2 regions of the Lelliottia sp. JS-SCA-14 genome follow, and region 2 is predicted to be linked to the other one. Evidence: predicted binding sites of a transcription regulator. Region 2 holds the regulator's gene; the other holds the start of a gene.
What was found. Region 2 encodes CRP, which controls carbon source genes, mostly activating them, when cyclic AMP is high. Its sites were predicted from a motif close to ATGTGANNNNNNTCACAT; they were not measured.
Positions count from the first base shown of each region.

Region 1 (7,554 bases), 640 kb from region 2:
CCCGGCACCGTCCAGATCGTACTCCAGCGTCACCGGGGAGCGCATCGCCTGGGTGACCGCCGCAATCGCCTCTTCCGCCTGCTGCGCGCGGCCTAAATTAGTGTGCAGCACCGTTCCCGTCAGGTTAATCACCGGGCGCAACGCGCTATGCGTTTGCGCGGTCAGCCGTTTCTCCGCTTCTTGCGCCCAGTCTTCACACCACTGTGGCAGCGCGTTTTGCGTCTGGATGTGCAGGCGAGCTTCGTCCTGCATCTGATTCAGGAGCGCCACCATGCGGGTGTGTCCGGACTGTGCAAGCAAAGCAGTGAAGTGGGGATCGCGCAGCAGGCGATCGGTCGCGGGGATTTGGCTGTAAAGGGAACGATGAGTAGTCATTAACATGCCTGGCGGTTGGAAGGCCTTCCCCCCTCCCGACGGGAGAGGGAGTCAACGTGCGGGGGGATTGTACCGCGTACCACGGTGAAGTGTTATAACCCGTATCAAGCCTTTGGCGGTTCGGTGCGGGCAAAACTTTCCCGCTGGAAGAGGGTTTCGGCCAGTTTGACCAGCAGCGGACGGTCGACGCACCAGCCGGGTGAGACGCGGCGGAAGTTGAGATAGCCGATCGCGCAGGCGATGGCGATGGTCGCCAGATTCACCGTATCGGTGCTGATTTTTCCGTCCTGAAGAAGCTGCTCGCACATGTCGAGGCTGCGGCTGATTTTCTCCCGCTGGCGCACCAGCTCCGCCTCAGACTGTTGCGCCGCAGGACGCGCCTGTTCGCGGACAGACACCAGCCCGGCATCCATGATGCCGTCGGCCAGCGCTTCGATCTGTTTCACCATCAGCGCCGCTTTCGGCTCGCGGGGCACCATCGCCGGGGCAATGCCGAGCAGCTCGATGTATTCCGCAATAATGGGAGAATCAAACCAGGTTTCGCCATCATCGGTCACCAGTGCCGGGACTTTGCCCAGCGGGTTGTACTGCGCGACGCCGGTTTCTGCCTGATAGGGCTGTTCGTTCACGAACTCGAAGGTGATCCCTTTTTCCAGCAGGAGAATCGAAATTTTACGCACGAAGGGGCTGGTGTAGCTGCCGATGAGTTTCATTGCCTGATCCTTTACGCCAACAAAAGGGTAAGTATGGATCAGGCAATGAAAAATGTGCAGGTCTGTTAGCACCGGGTGGCGCTTCGCTTACCCGACCTACTCGACGGGCAGGCTTTAATGGTCAAGATAAAGGTAATGCATCCAGCTGGTCATGCGCAGCAGCACCTTCCTCATCACCGACACATGCGAGAAGTGATCGGAATAGACCGCCACCTGCGCGTAGATCCCGTCCGGCAGCGCATCTACGTCGGCATTAGGGTCCAGATCGATGGTGGCGAGCACCCCGTCTGTTCCCGGCACGACCGTCAGAGATTGCAGCGAGCCTTGCGCCTGGTAGGAACCACCCGGCACCACCGGTAAAATACTGCTCAGCTTGCCATGGAACACCTGCCCCGGCAGCGCATTAAACACCACTTCCGCATCGTCACCCGGTTTCAGGCGCAGGAGCGAGTTCTGGCGGAACTGCGCCACAATCTGGCGTTTCTGCTCAGGAATAAAGACCATCACCGGACGCAGCGGCAGCGCGGCGGCGTAAGTTCCGGGGCGGATCAGCACCTGGGTGACGTACCCGTCGCTCGGCGCACGCACAATCGTCTGATCGAGGTTATATTTCGCCTCGGTGAGCTGGGCCCGCAGGCTGACAATCTGCGACTGCTCGCCGTTGACCATGCTGTCTAACTGGCTTTGAATTTGGCTCTGATCGGCAATAGACGCTTTCACCATCGCATCCTGCGCCAGATAGTTCTGCCGCGCGTTGTCGATGTCGCTTTCAGAGAACGGATTCACCCGAGCCTGGCTGCCTTTGAGGTAACGCTGATAATCCTTATACAGACGGTCGCGCTCCGCCGAGACGCGGGTCGTATTGGCCTGGGCTTCCGAAAGCTGGGCTTTCAGCACGTCGATATTGTGCGTTGCCGTCACCAGGTCGGCCTGTAATCGGTCGACTCGGGCCTGATAACGCACCGGATCGAGTTTAAATAACACATCGCCTTTTTTAATCAGCTGGTTATTTTTATCCGTGACTTCACTCACCACACCTGTCACCTGCGGCGTGATCGGAATAGAAATAACCGCCTTTTGCGCCGTAAACGTATAAGGGTGGTTATAGTTCATTAATAAAATGAGTCCGGCGACGATAAATACACCACCTAATGCGGCGGTGGCGAGCGTCCACTGATTCACCGGAATACGGAATATTTTAAAGATCGCCCACGCAAAGGCGACGTAAGTCAGAATGATCAACAGATCCATGATTAGCTCTCCGGCGTATTTTTATCTGCGGGGACGTGCTCCGCGGCCAGCCGGTTTTCCAGCTCGGCAACGCGTCTGGAGAGGGCATCGATATCGGGTTGTTGCGGGGACTGCGCACCATGGTTCTGCATGCCCCATCCGCGCTCGGGCTGATACAGCGTGGCCCAAATCCACAGGAACGGCCAGATAACATGAAGGGTGAACAGACTGACCCAGCCTGCCGTATGAATGGCATCGGCATGGGGGTGATTACGTTTTTTGGCCATCAAATAGGGGATGTCATGAATCGCGATGATCCCGTAGAAAATGACAAGGAACACGAAAACTAATACGCCCAGCGCGAAATAGTTAAGGAACATATTTGCCTCACTAAAATAGCTTCAACTCTTTAAAAATATTAAATGGTAAGCAACCAAATTAACTTTCATACTGCGCAAATCTTTTGCACATATAATTTAGAGCCGTGGAGTATTATTTTTAAAATAACTCCGCGCAAGTTTAATAGCGTGACAAAATATATCCTGACTAAGAATCGACTTAAGTTTACATTAGCAGATTAATCCTCATTACGCCTTTTCTCCATAACACTAAGGGATGACGATGACGTGAAAGGATGAGTTGCTGAGTTACAGCCTGGCTGAATTGACAAAACAGATGTAGGCGACGATCACACCTGGAGAATTCTGCCTTCAAATTTATTGTGAAGATGATCACAAACATCCAACAAACACGCCAACGCGAAATGTGATTTCAGTCACAGAAAAGCGTCAATCACGGCTGATTTAGCCCGTCTGTATTTTTTTTACACACCGCTTTTGTGACACGGATCACTTCATTTTTAGCCCCACCCCCTACATTTACGTGATTGAGATCACACAAAATTCCGCTGTCTGGACAGTTGAACGATTCAGTGCCAGATTTCACAGCATCAGAACAGGGCTCGGCTACCTCTGCCGCCGCACATTAACGATAAACCTCGGGCCGCAAGCCTAAGCGTAAACAGAAGAAGGGGTGTTTTATGTCATCCGATATCAAGATCAAAGTGCAAAGCTTTGGTCGCTTCCTGAGCAACATGGTGATGCCAAATATCGGCGCGTTTATCGCGTGGGGTATCATCACTGCGTTATTTATTCCGACAGGGTGGTTGCCGAACGAAACGCTGGCGAAACTCGTTGGCCCAATGATTACCTATCTGCTGCCACTGCTCATCGGTTATACCGGTGGTCGTCTGGTTGGCGGCGATCGCGGCGGCGTGGTCGGTGCGATTACCACCATGGGCGTGATCGTCGGTGCGGATATGCCGATGTTCCTCGGCGCGATGATTGCCGGTCCTTTAGGCGGCTGGGCAATTAAGAAATTTGACGTCTGGGTTGATGGCAAGATCAAATCCGGCTTCGAAATGCTGGTGAACAACTTCTCCGCTGGCATCATCGGTATGATCCTGGCGATTCTGGCGTTCCTCGGCATTGGCCCTGCGGTTGAAGTGCTGTCGAAAGTGCTGGCCGCTGGCGTTAACTTCATGGTCGTGCACGACATGCTGCCGCTGGCGTCTATCTTTGTTGAACCGGCGAAAATCCTGTTCCTCAACAACGCCATCAACCACGGTATCTTCTCACCGTTGGGTATTCAGCAGTCCCATGAACTGGGCAAATCCATCTTCTTCCTGATTGAAGCGAACCCAGGTCCAGGTATGGGTGTTCTGCTGGCGTACATGTTCTTCGGTCGCGGCAGCGCTAAACAGTCTGCAGGCGGCGCGGCTATCATCCACTTCCTGGGTGGTATCCACGAAATTTACTTCCCATATGTTCTGATGAACCCACGTCTGATCCTGGCCGTTATCCTCGGCGGTATGACCGGTGTGTTCACACTGACTATGCTGAACGGCGGCCTGGTTTCTCCGGCGTCTCCAGGCTCCATCCTGGCGGTTCTGGCGATGACTCCGAAAGGCGCGTACTTCGCGAACATCGCGGCAATTTGTGCGGCCATGGCGGTCTCCTTCGCGGTCTCAGCCATCCTGCTGAAAACCAGCAAAGTGAAAGAAGACGACGATATCGAAGCAGCGACCCGTCGCATGCAGGATATGAAATCTGAATCCAAAGGCGCGGCAACTCCGCTGTCTGCTGGCGAAGTGTCTAACGACCTGAGCCACGTGCGCAAAATCATCGTCGCCTGTGATGCCGGTATGGGTTCAAGCGCCATGGGTGCTGGCGTGCTGCGTAAGAAAGTCCAGGATGCGGGCCTGACCCACATCTCCGTGACCAACAGCGCCATCAACAGCCTGCCGCCAGATGTCGACCTGGTTATCACGCACCGCGATCTGACAGAGCGTGCGATGCGTCAGGTGCCACAGGCGCAGCATATTTCTCTGACTAACTTCCTCGACAGCGGCCTGTACACCAGCCTGACTGAGCGTCTGGTGGCAGCACAGCGTCACACCGACAACGAAGTGAAAGTCCGTGATAGCCTGAAAGACAGCTTTGATCCAAACGACAGCCACCTGTTCCGTCTGGGCGCTGAGAACATCTTCCTCGGTCGTACTGCGAGCCACAAAGAAGAAGCGATTCGCTTTGCCGGTGAGCAGCTGGTGAAAGGCGGTTATGTCGAGCCAGAATATGTGGATGCGATGCTGGAACGTGAGAAACTGACCCCAACCTACCTGGGCGAGTCCATCGCGGTTCCGCACGGCACGGTTGAAGCGAAAGATCGCGTGCTGAAAACCGGCGTGGTGTTCTGTCAGTACCCGGCAGGCGTGCGCTTCGGTGAAGAAGAAGACGACATCGCCCGTCTGGTGATTGGTATCGCCGCTCGCAACAACGAGCACATCCAGGTGATTACCAGCCTGACCAACGCCCTGGATGACGAATCCGTCATCGAGCGCCTGGCGCAGACCACCAGCGTGGAAGAAGTACTGGCGCTGCTGAACAAGTAACGTTCGCCCTCACCCCTGCCCTCTCCCCCGGGAGAGGGAGTAAAATGGGGTGCGGTCTATCCCCTCTCCCTTTGGGAGAGGGTTAGGGTGAGGGAAATGCCTCACCCCAGCCCTCTCGGGTCAAAACATTGATGAAGGTTAATACTATGAAAGCATTACATTTTGGCGCAGGTAATATTGGTCGTGGTTTTATCGGCAAACTGCTGGCAGACGCGGGCATTACGCTGACATTCGCCGATGTGAATCAAGTGGTGCTCGACGCCCTGAATGCCCGTCATAGCTATCAGGTTCACGTCGTGGGAGAAAACGAGCTGGTTGAAACCGTCTCCGGCGTGAATGCGGTCAGCAGCATTGGCGACGACGTCGTTGATCTGATCGCAAGCGTTGACCTGGTGACCACCGCCGTCGGTCCGGTTGTGCTTGAGCGCATCGCCCCAGCCGTGGCGAAAGGCCTGGCAAAACGTAAAGCCCTGGGCGTTACCACCCCGCTGAACATCATCGCCTGTGAAAACATGGTGCGCGGCACCACGCAGCTGAAAGGCCACGTGATGGCCGCTGTGGCGGACGAAGATAAAGCCTGGGTCGAAGAGCACGTAGGCTTTGTCGATTCTGCCGTGGACCGCATTGTTCCGCCGTCAGAGTCAGCGACCCACGATCCGCTGGAAGTGACCGTTGAAACCTTCAGCGAGTGGATTGTCGACAAAACCCAGTTCAAGGGCCAGCTGCCGAACATCCCAGGTATGGAATTAACCGATAACCTGATGGCATTTGTCGAACGCAAACTCTTCACGCTGAACACCGGGCATGCTATAACCGCGTACCTCGGAAAATTGGCCGGTCATCAGACCATTCGTGATGCGATTCTCGATGAGAAAATCCGCGCGGTGGTAAAAGGTGCCATGGACGAGAGCGGCGCGGTCCTGATCAAACGCTACGGTTTTGATGCTGAGAAACATGCGGCATACATTCAAAAAATCCTCGGTCGTTTTGAAAACCCGTATCTGAAAGATGACGTTGAGCGCGTGGGTCGTCAGCCGCTGCGTAAACTGAGCGCGGGCGATCGCCTGATCAAGCCGCTGCTCGGCACGCTGGAATACGGTCTGCCGCACGCTAACCTGGTGAAAGGGATTGCGGGCGCGATGCACTATCGCAGCGAGCAGGACCCGCAGGCGCTGGAGCTGGCTCAGCTGATTGATGCCAAAGGCCCACAGGCCGCGCTGGCCGAGATTTCGGGCCTTGAGGCCAATAGTGACGTGGTTGTGGAGGCGGTTAACGCATATAACGCAACCAAATGATTCAGGATCAGGCGCAGGTCATCCTGCGCCCGAACGACAGATTGTCAGATATGCAGGCAATAATGGAACAAACCCAGGCCTTTGAAAACCGTGTGCTTGAGCGTCTGAATGCTGGCAAAACCGTACGAAGTTTCCTGATTGCCGCCGTCGAGTTACTCACCGAGGCGGTGAACATTCTGGTACTTCAGGTGTTCCGCAAAGACGACTACGCGGTAAAATATGCTGTAGAACCGTTACTGGACGGCGACGGACCGCTGGGCGATCTGTCGGTGCGCCTGAAACTGATTTATGGTCTCGGCGTGCTGAGCAGGCACGAGTATGAAGACGCTGAACTGCTGATGGCCCTGCGCGAAGAGCTGAATCACGACGGGAATGAGTACACCTTTACCGACGATGAAATTCTCGGCCCGTTTGGCGAGCTGCACTGCGTGAGCGCCCTTCCCCCGGCCCCGCATTTTGACAACAGCGATCCTGAACTGTACGCGATGCAAAAGCTTCGTTATCAACAGGTTGTCCGCTCCACGATGGTCCTTTCCCTGACTGAGCTGATTTCACGAATCAGCTTAAAAAAAGCGTTTCAGAAGTAAGCCTGCGCACATTGGTGTATCCTTCCCTTAATTCCCCCGTTTTTAGAGCTATATGTGATGAAAGAAGTCGAAAAGAATGAAATTAAACGCCTGAGCGACCGCCTGGATCTGATCCGCCACCAGCAGGCTGATATGTCGCTGGTTGAGTCCGCTGACAAATACGCCGAGCTGGAAAAAGAGAAAGCGACGCTGGAAGCGGAAATCGACCGTCTGCGCGCGGTCAAAGGCCACAAGCTGAGCAAAGAAGCGCAGAAGCTGATGGACATGCCGCACCGCCGTGCGATCACCAAAAAAGAACAGGCCGACATGGGTAAGCTGAAAAAAAGCGTCCGCGGTCTGGTGGTGGTCCACCCGATGACCGAGCTGGGCCGTGAAATGGGCCTGAAAGAAATGACCGGTTTTTC
Region 1 covers NZ_CP141606.1:184,167-191,720, reverse strand. The annotation lists gene selA (L-seryl-tRNA(Sec) selenium transferase) at 1-375, opposite strand, end outside; gene U9O48_RS00895 (glutathione S-transferase) at 480-1,088, opposite strand; gene U9O48_RS00890 (HlyD family secretion protein) at 1,203-2,339, opposite strand; gene U9O48_RS00885 (DUF3302 domain-containing protein) at 2,342-2,698, opposite strand; gene U9O48_RS00880 (PTS mannitol transporter subunit IICBA) at 3,358-5,268, shown strand; gene mtlD (mannitol-1-phosphate 5-dehydrogenase) at 5,400-6,563, shown strand; gene mtlR (mannitol operon repressor MtlR) at 6,560-7,150, shown strand; gene U9O48_RS00865 (YibL family ribosome-associated protein) at 7,208-7,554, shown strand, end outside.
Region 1: a site for CRP is predicted at 3,155-3,172, ahead of U9O48_RS00880 (PTS mannitol transporter subunit IICBA). Genes of this name have one in related genera too.

Region 2 (7,554 bases):
CACGATGGGTATTGACTCCGCCGGTGGCGGCCATCATCTGCTGCTCGCCTTCGCGACCCAGTCGCCCGATGGTTTGTCTGAGCGCAATGTCCGCCGGACGCTGCCAGCTTTGCTGCGCCAGCGTCTGAAACGTAGGGGTCAGGCTGTGCGCGGACCGCTCCATTAATGCAAGCGTGAGGTCCAGGTGTGCGCCGTTCCCCCGACTGTCCACCAGACCGGGTTTCGGGCTTAATCGTGCTTCGTCAATCAGACACTGCGTGGCGGTTCGCGCCAGCCATTCGGCACCGCCTTCAACCTGAATCTGGGGCAGAAGTTTCATTACCAGCTCCGGAATTTCGCAGGTGGGTTGTAGAGACCGCCGGACCATTCCACGAGATCAGCCACACTGCCGGCTGCCAGCAGAGAGCGGGTCGCGTCGGTACGGCGAATGCCCATATCTTCCGGGTAGACCACTTTGCCACTCTGGCGCAGTGCGGCGACGCGTTTGGCGTCCACGCCCAGGCCGATGTCGGTGATCCCGGCGACGGCGGCGACCATCGCGCGGCGCTCTTCGAGATTTTCGGCGCGATAGAGGTAGGCAATCCCCTCTTCGGTCAGAACGTGGGTGACGTCATCCCCGTAGATCATCACCGGTGCCAGCGGCATGCCGGAGGATTTCGCCACTTCAACGGCGTCGAGTTTTTCCACGAAGGTCGGTTTCACGCCCGCCTGGAAGGTTTCGACCATCTGCACCACCAGCTTTTTACCGCGCTGCATCGGGTCCGGTTCGGTAATCATGTTCAGCCACGCAGGCGTAGCATGACGACGACCGTGCGGATCGTGGCCCATATTTGGCGCACCGCCGAAGCCCGACAGACGACCGCGGGTCACGGTAGAGGAGTTGGCGTAGCCATCCACCTGCAGCGTCGAACCGATAAACATATCCACCGCGTACTGGCCTGCCAGCTGGCAGAAGGCGCGGTTAGAGCGCATCGAGCCGTCGGCACCGGTAAAGAACACATCCGGGCGGGCGCGGATGTACTCTTCCATCCCCAGTTCGCCGCCGAAGCAGTGCACGCTCTCCACCCAGCCGCTTTCAATCGCCGGGATCAGCGTCGGGTGTGGGTTCAGGGTCCAGTGTTTACAGATTTTGCCTTTCAGGCCGAGCTGTTCGCCGTAGGTCGGCAACAGCAGCTCAATCGCCGCGGTGTTAAAGCCGATGCCGTGGTTCAGGGACTGCACCTGGTGTTCCGCGTAGATACCTTTGATCGCCATCATCGCCATCAGGATGTGTTCTTGCTTGATGAGGCGCGGGTCGCGGGTAAAGAGGGGTTCGATGAAGAACGGCTTGTCGGCAACGACCACGTAATCAATCCACGAGCCCGGAATATCCACGCGCGGCAGATCGCATTCGTCGTCCACCAGCTCATTCACCTGGGCGATGACGATCCCGTCGTGGAACGCCGCGGCTTCGACCAGCGCCGGGGTGTCTTCGGTGCTCGCGCCGGTGTAAAGGTTGCCTTTGCGGTCGGCTTTAAACCCGGCAATCAGCGCCACGTTCGGCGAGAGATCGACGTACAGACGGGAGTAAAGCTCGATGTAGGTGTGGATGGCGCCGATTTCGAGCTGGCCGTCTTCCAGCAGCTGCGAAATACGCAGGCTCTGGGTGCCGGAGAAAGAGAAATCGAGCTTGCGGGCGATGCCCTTTTCAAAGATATCAAGATGTTCGCTGCGACCGACGCTGGGCATGATCATATGCAGGTCGTGCACGATTTGCGGGTTCACTTCAGCGAGCGAGCGGGACAGAAAATCGGCCTGCTTTTGGTTGTTGCCTTCAAGGACGACTTTGTCGCCCGGAGCAATCAGTTTTTCCAGCATGGCGACGAGATCGTCGGTCGGCAGAACCTTGCCTTGCACCGGGACGGAAGCCAGGCGGCGCGCTTTTTCGGTGCGTCGCGTGTTCCAGACCCGGGCGGGTGTTTGCCCAGATAACATTATTAACCTCCTGATTCAGCACATCATTCTGATTTGCTTAACGCTGAACAAAGTGTGCGCCCTGGTGAGAAAGGCATCAATTAAGCGTAGAGCGGAATCATTAGCCTGAGAGTAATAATCGAGGTAAAGATTTGTGATCGAGATCAGTTCGCGAAGGGTGAAAAAATGGCAGAGGTGGCAGAAATGGCTGAATCGGAGGTAAACGCCCCTCGTTTTTATAAACAGGGTACAATTCGGAAGGTATAGTAATGACTGACAAGAATTAATATCGCATCGTTATGACCCAAATTATTCCATCAGATTTCGAGATCGCTGGCGCTGAGAGCGCAGACTTCGTGCCCATGCGGGGTGTGGCAAACCCGCACCTGCAGACCATGCTGCCGAGGATCTTGCGTCGAAAACTGCAGTTTACGCCGCACTGGCAGCGCCTAGACCTGCCGGACGGTGATTTCGTGGATTTAGCCTGGAGCGAAGATCCCGAGCAGGCCAGGCACAAACCGCGCCTGGTGGTATTTCATGGTCTGGAAGGGAGCCTGCACAGCCCCTATGCCCACGGCCTGATCCATGCGGCGAAAGAACGCGGCTGGCTCGGCGTGGTGATGCATTTTCGCGGCTGTAGCGGCGAGCCGAACCGTCGGGAGCGTATTTATCACTCCGGCGAAACCGAAGATGGCACCTGGTTTTTACACTGGCTGAAGAACAGCTACGGCAGCGTGCCGACCGCCGCCGTCGGCTATTCCCTCGGCGGAAACATGCTCGCCTGCCTGCTGGCCAAAGAGAGCGACACGGTTCCACTGGATGCGGCGGTGATCGTCTCCGCGCCCTTTATGCTCGAGCAGTGCAGCTATCATATGGAAAAAGGCTTTTCGCGGGTCTATCAGCGCTATCTGCTGAACCTGCTCAAAGCCAACGCCGCGCGTAAGCTGAAGGCCTATCCGGATACCCTGCCGATCAGCCTGCAACAGCTGAAGCGAATGCGTCGCCTGCGCGAGTTTGACGATATGATCACCTCGAAGATCCACGGCTTTGCCGACGCGATCGACTACTATCGTCAGTGTAGCGCCATGCCGCTGCTAAACCAGATCACCAAACCGACGCTGATCATCCATGCGAAGGACGATCCCTTTATGGATCATCACTCCATTCCAGCGCCGGAACATCTGCCGGCGAACGTGCAGTATCAACTGACGGAACACGGCGGCCACGTCGGCTTTATCACCGGCACCTTGCGCCGCCCGAAAATGTGGCTGGAATCGCGCATCCCTGACTGGTTAACCCCATTTCTGGAGAGAGTAAAATGATGATTCCCTGGCAGGATCTGGCTCCCGAAACGCTGGATAGCCTGATTGAAAGCTTTGTATTACGCGAAGGCACCGATTATGGTGAACATGAGCGTTCGCTCGAACAAAAGGTCGCCGATGTCAAACGGCAGCTACAAAGCGGCGAGGTGTTGCTGGTGTGGTCTGAACTGCACGAAACGGTCAACATCATGCCGCGCAATCAGTTTCGCGGTTGATTGTTCCATCTTTCCATTCAGGGAGTTGCTATGTCCGCCAGACATCCGGTTATTGCCGTTACGGGTTCGAGTGGTGCGGGAACCACCACCACCAGCCTCGCTTTTCGCAAGATCTTCGCGCAGCTCAACCTGCGCGCGGCCGAGGTGGAGGGCGATAGCTTTCATCGCTTCACCCGTCCTGAAATGGACATGGCTATCCGCAAGGCCCGCGATTTAGGCAAGCACATCAGTTACTTCGGGCCAGACGCCAACGACTTTGGCCTGCTGGAACAAACCTTTCAGGACTACGGCCACACGGGCAAAGGCCAGTCGCGCAAATACCTGCACACCTACGATGAAGCGGTACCCTGGAATCAGGTGCCAGGCACATTCACTCCGTGGCAGCCCCTGCCGGAGCCGACTGACGTGCTGTTTTACGAAGGATTGCACGGCGGCGTGGTGACGCCGCAGCATGACGTGGCGCGCCACGTGGATCTGCTGGTCGGCGTGGTGCCGATTGTCAATCTGGAGTGGATTCAAAAGCTGACCCGCGACATGAGCGAGCGCGGCCATTCGCGCGAAGCGGTGATGGATTCGGTGGTGCGTTCGATGGAGGATTACATTAACTTCCTGACGCCGCAGTTTTCCCGCACCCACATCAACTTCCAGCGCGTTCCAACAGTCGACACCTCTAACCCGTTTGCAGCGAAAACCATTCCTTCACTGGATGAAAGCTTTGTGGTGATCCATTTCCGTAACCTGGAAGGCATTGATTACCCGTGGCTGCTGGCGATGCTGCAGGGCTCATTCATTTCGCATATCAATACGCTGGTGGTACCGGGCGGGAAGATGGGGCTGGCGATGGAGTTGATCATGATGCCGTTGGTGCAGCGGTTGATGGAAGGCAAGAAGATCGCCTGAGGTTTGTTGCCGGATGGCGCTGCGCTTATCCGGCCTACGTTCATGCTTTTGTAGGCCCGGTAAGCGTAGCGCCACCGGGCTTTGTTTTAAGCGTCAATCACTTCATACGAATGCGTAATCTTCACCGCTTTTTCCAGCATCAGCGCCACAGAGCAGTACTTCTCCGCAGACAGATCCACCGCGCGGGACACGGCGGCATCTTTCAGCTCTTTTCCGGTGACGATAAAATGCAGATTGATATGCGTAAACAGACGCGGCGCTTCTTCGCGACGCTCTGAGGTCAGCTTCACTTCGCAGTCGGTCACATCGTGACGGCCTTTTTGCAGAATCGACACCACGTCAATCGCGCTGCACCCGCCAGCCGCCATCAGCACCACTTCCATCGGGCTTGGCGCTTTATCTCCGGAGTTACCGTCCATCAAAATCTGGTGCCCTGAAGCGGATTCGCCAAGGAACGTTAAACCTTCAACCCATTTCACACGCGCTTGCATTTTTATTAACTCCGAAGTTGCATTTTTATGAACAGATTACGCGTGCGTTACAATTCTCGCAACGGAAGGCGACCTGCATCATGCTGAAGCGAGACACCAGGAGACACGCGGCTAAAGCTATGCTAAAACAGTCTCGATGCTACAGTAATACATTGACGTTACACATGTATGCAGAGGACATCAAACTTTACTGGCTGCGAACAGTGCGACAGCCACTTCCCAGGTACGGGTAAGAATTCGATTGCAACCCCAGAGTCAGGATGCGATTTTGACTCTGAGACAGCTTATAACAGAGGATAACAGCGCATGGTGCTTGGCAAACCGCAAACAGACCCGACTCTCGAATGGTTCTTGTCTCATTGCCACATTCATAAGTACCCATCGAAGAGCACGCTGATTCACCAGGGTGAAAAAGCGGAAACGTTGTATTACATCGTCAAAGGCTCGGTGGCAGTGCTGATCAAAGATGAAGAAGGGAAAGAGATGATCCTTTCTTATCTGAACCAGGGCGATTTCATCGGTGAACTGGGCCTGTTTGAAGAAGGCCAGGAACGTAGCGCCTGGGTGCGTGCGAAAACCGCGTGTGAAGTCGCTGAGATCTCCTACAAGAAATTCCGTCAGCTGATCCAGGTGAACCCGGACATCCTGATGCGCCTTTCTTCGCAGATGGCTCGCCGCCTGCAGGTCACTTCCGAGAAAGTGGGCAACCTCGCTTTCCTGGACGTCACCGGTCGCATCGCGCAGACGCTGCTGAACCTGGCGAAACAACCTGACGCCATGACCCACCCGGACGGTATGCAAATTAAAATTACCCGTCAGGAAATTGGTCAGATCGTGGGCTGTTCTCGCGAAACCGTAGGTCGTATCCTGAAAATGCTGGAAGATCAAAACCTGATCTCCGCTCACGGTAAAACTATCGTGGTCTACGGGACCCGTTAATTCCGCAAAATTCGGCGTGCCATCGCAAGATGTCACGCCGTTTTTGTCTCTGACGACTATGTGGCGCAGGCTGATTTATCACCCGGAAGTTAACTACGCACTACGTCAAACTCTGGTGTTATGTCTTCCCGTGGCCGTTGGTTTGATCCTCGGTCATCTGCAACAGGGGCTGCTGTTCTCTCTCGTCCCCGCCTGCTGCAACATTGCCGGTCTCGATACTCCCCACAAACGCTTTTTCAAACGTCTGATTATCGGCGGCTGCCTGTTTGCCGGATGCAGCCTCGCCGTGCAGCTGCTGCTGGCGCGCGATATCCCGCTGCCGCTCATTCTGACCGTGCTGGCGATGACGCTGGGCGTCACGGCGGAGATCAGCGCGCTTCACGCCCGCCTGCTGCCCGCATCGCTCATTGCCGCCATTTTCACGCTGAGTCTCGCCGGAAATATGCCCGTCTGGGAGCCGCTGCTGATCTATGCCGCCGGCACGCTGTGGTACGGGCTGTTTAACTGGTTCTGGTTCTGGATGTGGCGAGAGCAGCCGCTGCGCGAATCCCTGAGCCTGCTCTACGTCCAGCTCGCCGAATATTGCGAAGCTAAATACACCCTGCTGACGCAGCACACTGACCCCGAAAAGTCCCTGCCACCGCTGCTGTCGCGCCAGCAAAAAGTGGTCGATCTCATCAGCCAGTGTTATCAGCAGCTGCACATGCTGGCGGCCAATAAAAATCATGAATACAAACGCCTGCTGCGCGTCTTCCAGGTCGGGCTGGATCTGCAGGAGCATATCTCCGTCAGCCTGCATCACCCGCAGGAGGTGCAAAAGCTGGTGGAACGCAGCCACGCCGAGGCGGTGATCCGCTGGAATGCCCAGACGGTCGCGACTCGCCTGCGCGTGCTGGCGGACGATATTCTGTATCACCGCTACCCGACGCGCTTTACCATGGATAAGCAGCTGGGAGCGCTGGAGAAAATCGCGCGCCAGCACCCGGATAACCCGGTCGGACAGTTCTGCGCATGGCACTTTAGCCGCATCGCGCGCGTGCTGCGCACCCAGCGTCCGCTCTACTCCCGCGACCTGATGGCCGATAAGCAAAAACGTCTGCCGCTGCTGCCCGCGCTGAAAAGCTATCTGTCGCTGAAATCCTCCGCCCTGCGCAACGCCGCGCGCATCAGCGTCATGCTCAGCGTGGCGAGCCTGATGGGCGTCGCGCTGCACTTACCGAAGCCCTACTGGATCCTCATGACCGTGCTGTTTGTCACCCAGAACGGCTATGGCGCCACGCGAGTGCGCATTCTTCACAGGGCGCTCGGGACTTTTGCCGGGTTAGTGATTGCCGGGGTGACGCTGCACTTCCACGTTCCCGACGGCTACACCCTCGCGGGAATGCTGGTGATTACGCTCGTGGGCTATCTGATCATCCGTAAAAACTATGGCTGGGCGATGGTCGGGTTTACGGTGACGGCGGTATATACCCTGCAACTCCTGACCCTGAACGGCGAGCAGTACATTGTCGCGCGGCTGGTGGATACGCTTATTGGCTGTTTGATCGCCTTCGGCGGCATGGTCTGGCTGTGGCCGCAATGGCAAAGCGGCTTGTTACGCCAGAACGCCCACGATGCGCTCGAAGCCGATCAGCAGGCGATTCGTTTGATACTGAGCGACGACCCGAAAGCCTCGCCGCTGGCCTATCAGCGCATGAAGGTCAACCAGGCGCACAACGCCCTGTTTAACTCGCT
Region 2 covers NZ_CP141606.1:4,438,602-4,446,155, forward strand. The annotation lists gene U9O48_RS20810 (triphosphoribosyl-dephospho-CoA synthase) at 1-319, opposite strand, end outside; gene mdcA (malonate decarboxylase subunit alpha) at 319-1,974, opposite strand; gene U9O48_RS20820 (hydrolase) at 2,253-3,275, shown strand; gene U9O48_RS20825 (YheU family protein) at 3,272-3,490, shown strand; gene U9O48_RS20830 (phosphoribulokinase) at 3,521-4,390, shown strand; gene U9O48_RS20835 (OsmC family protein) at 4,477-4,881, opposite strand; gene crp (cAMP-activated global transcriptional regulator CRP) at 5,188-5,820, shown strand; gene U9O48_RS20845 (YccS/YhfK family putative transporter) at 5,879-7,554, shown strand, end outside.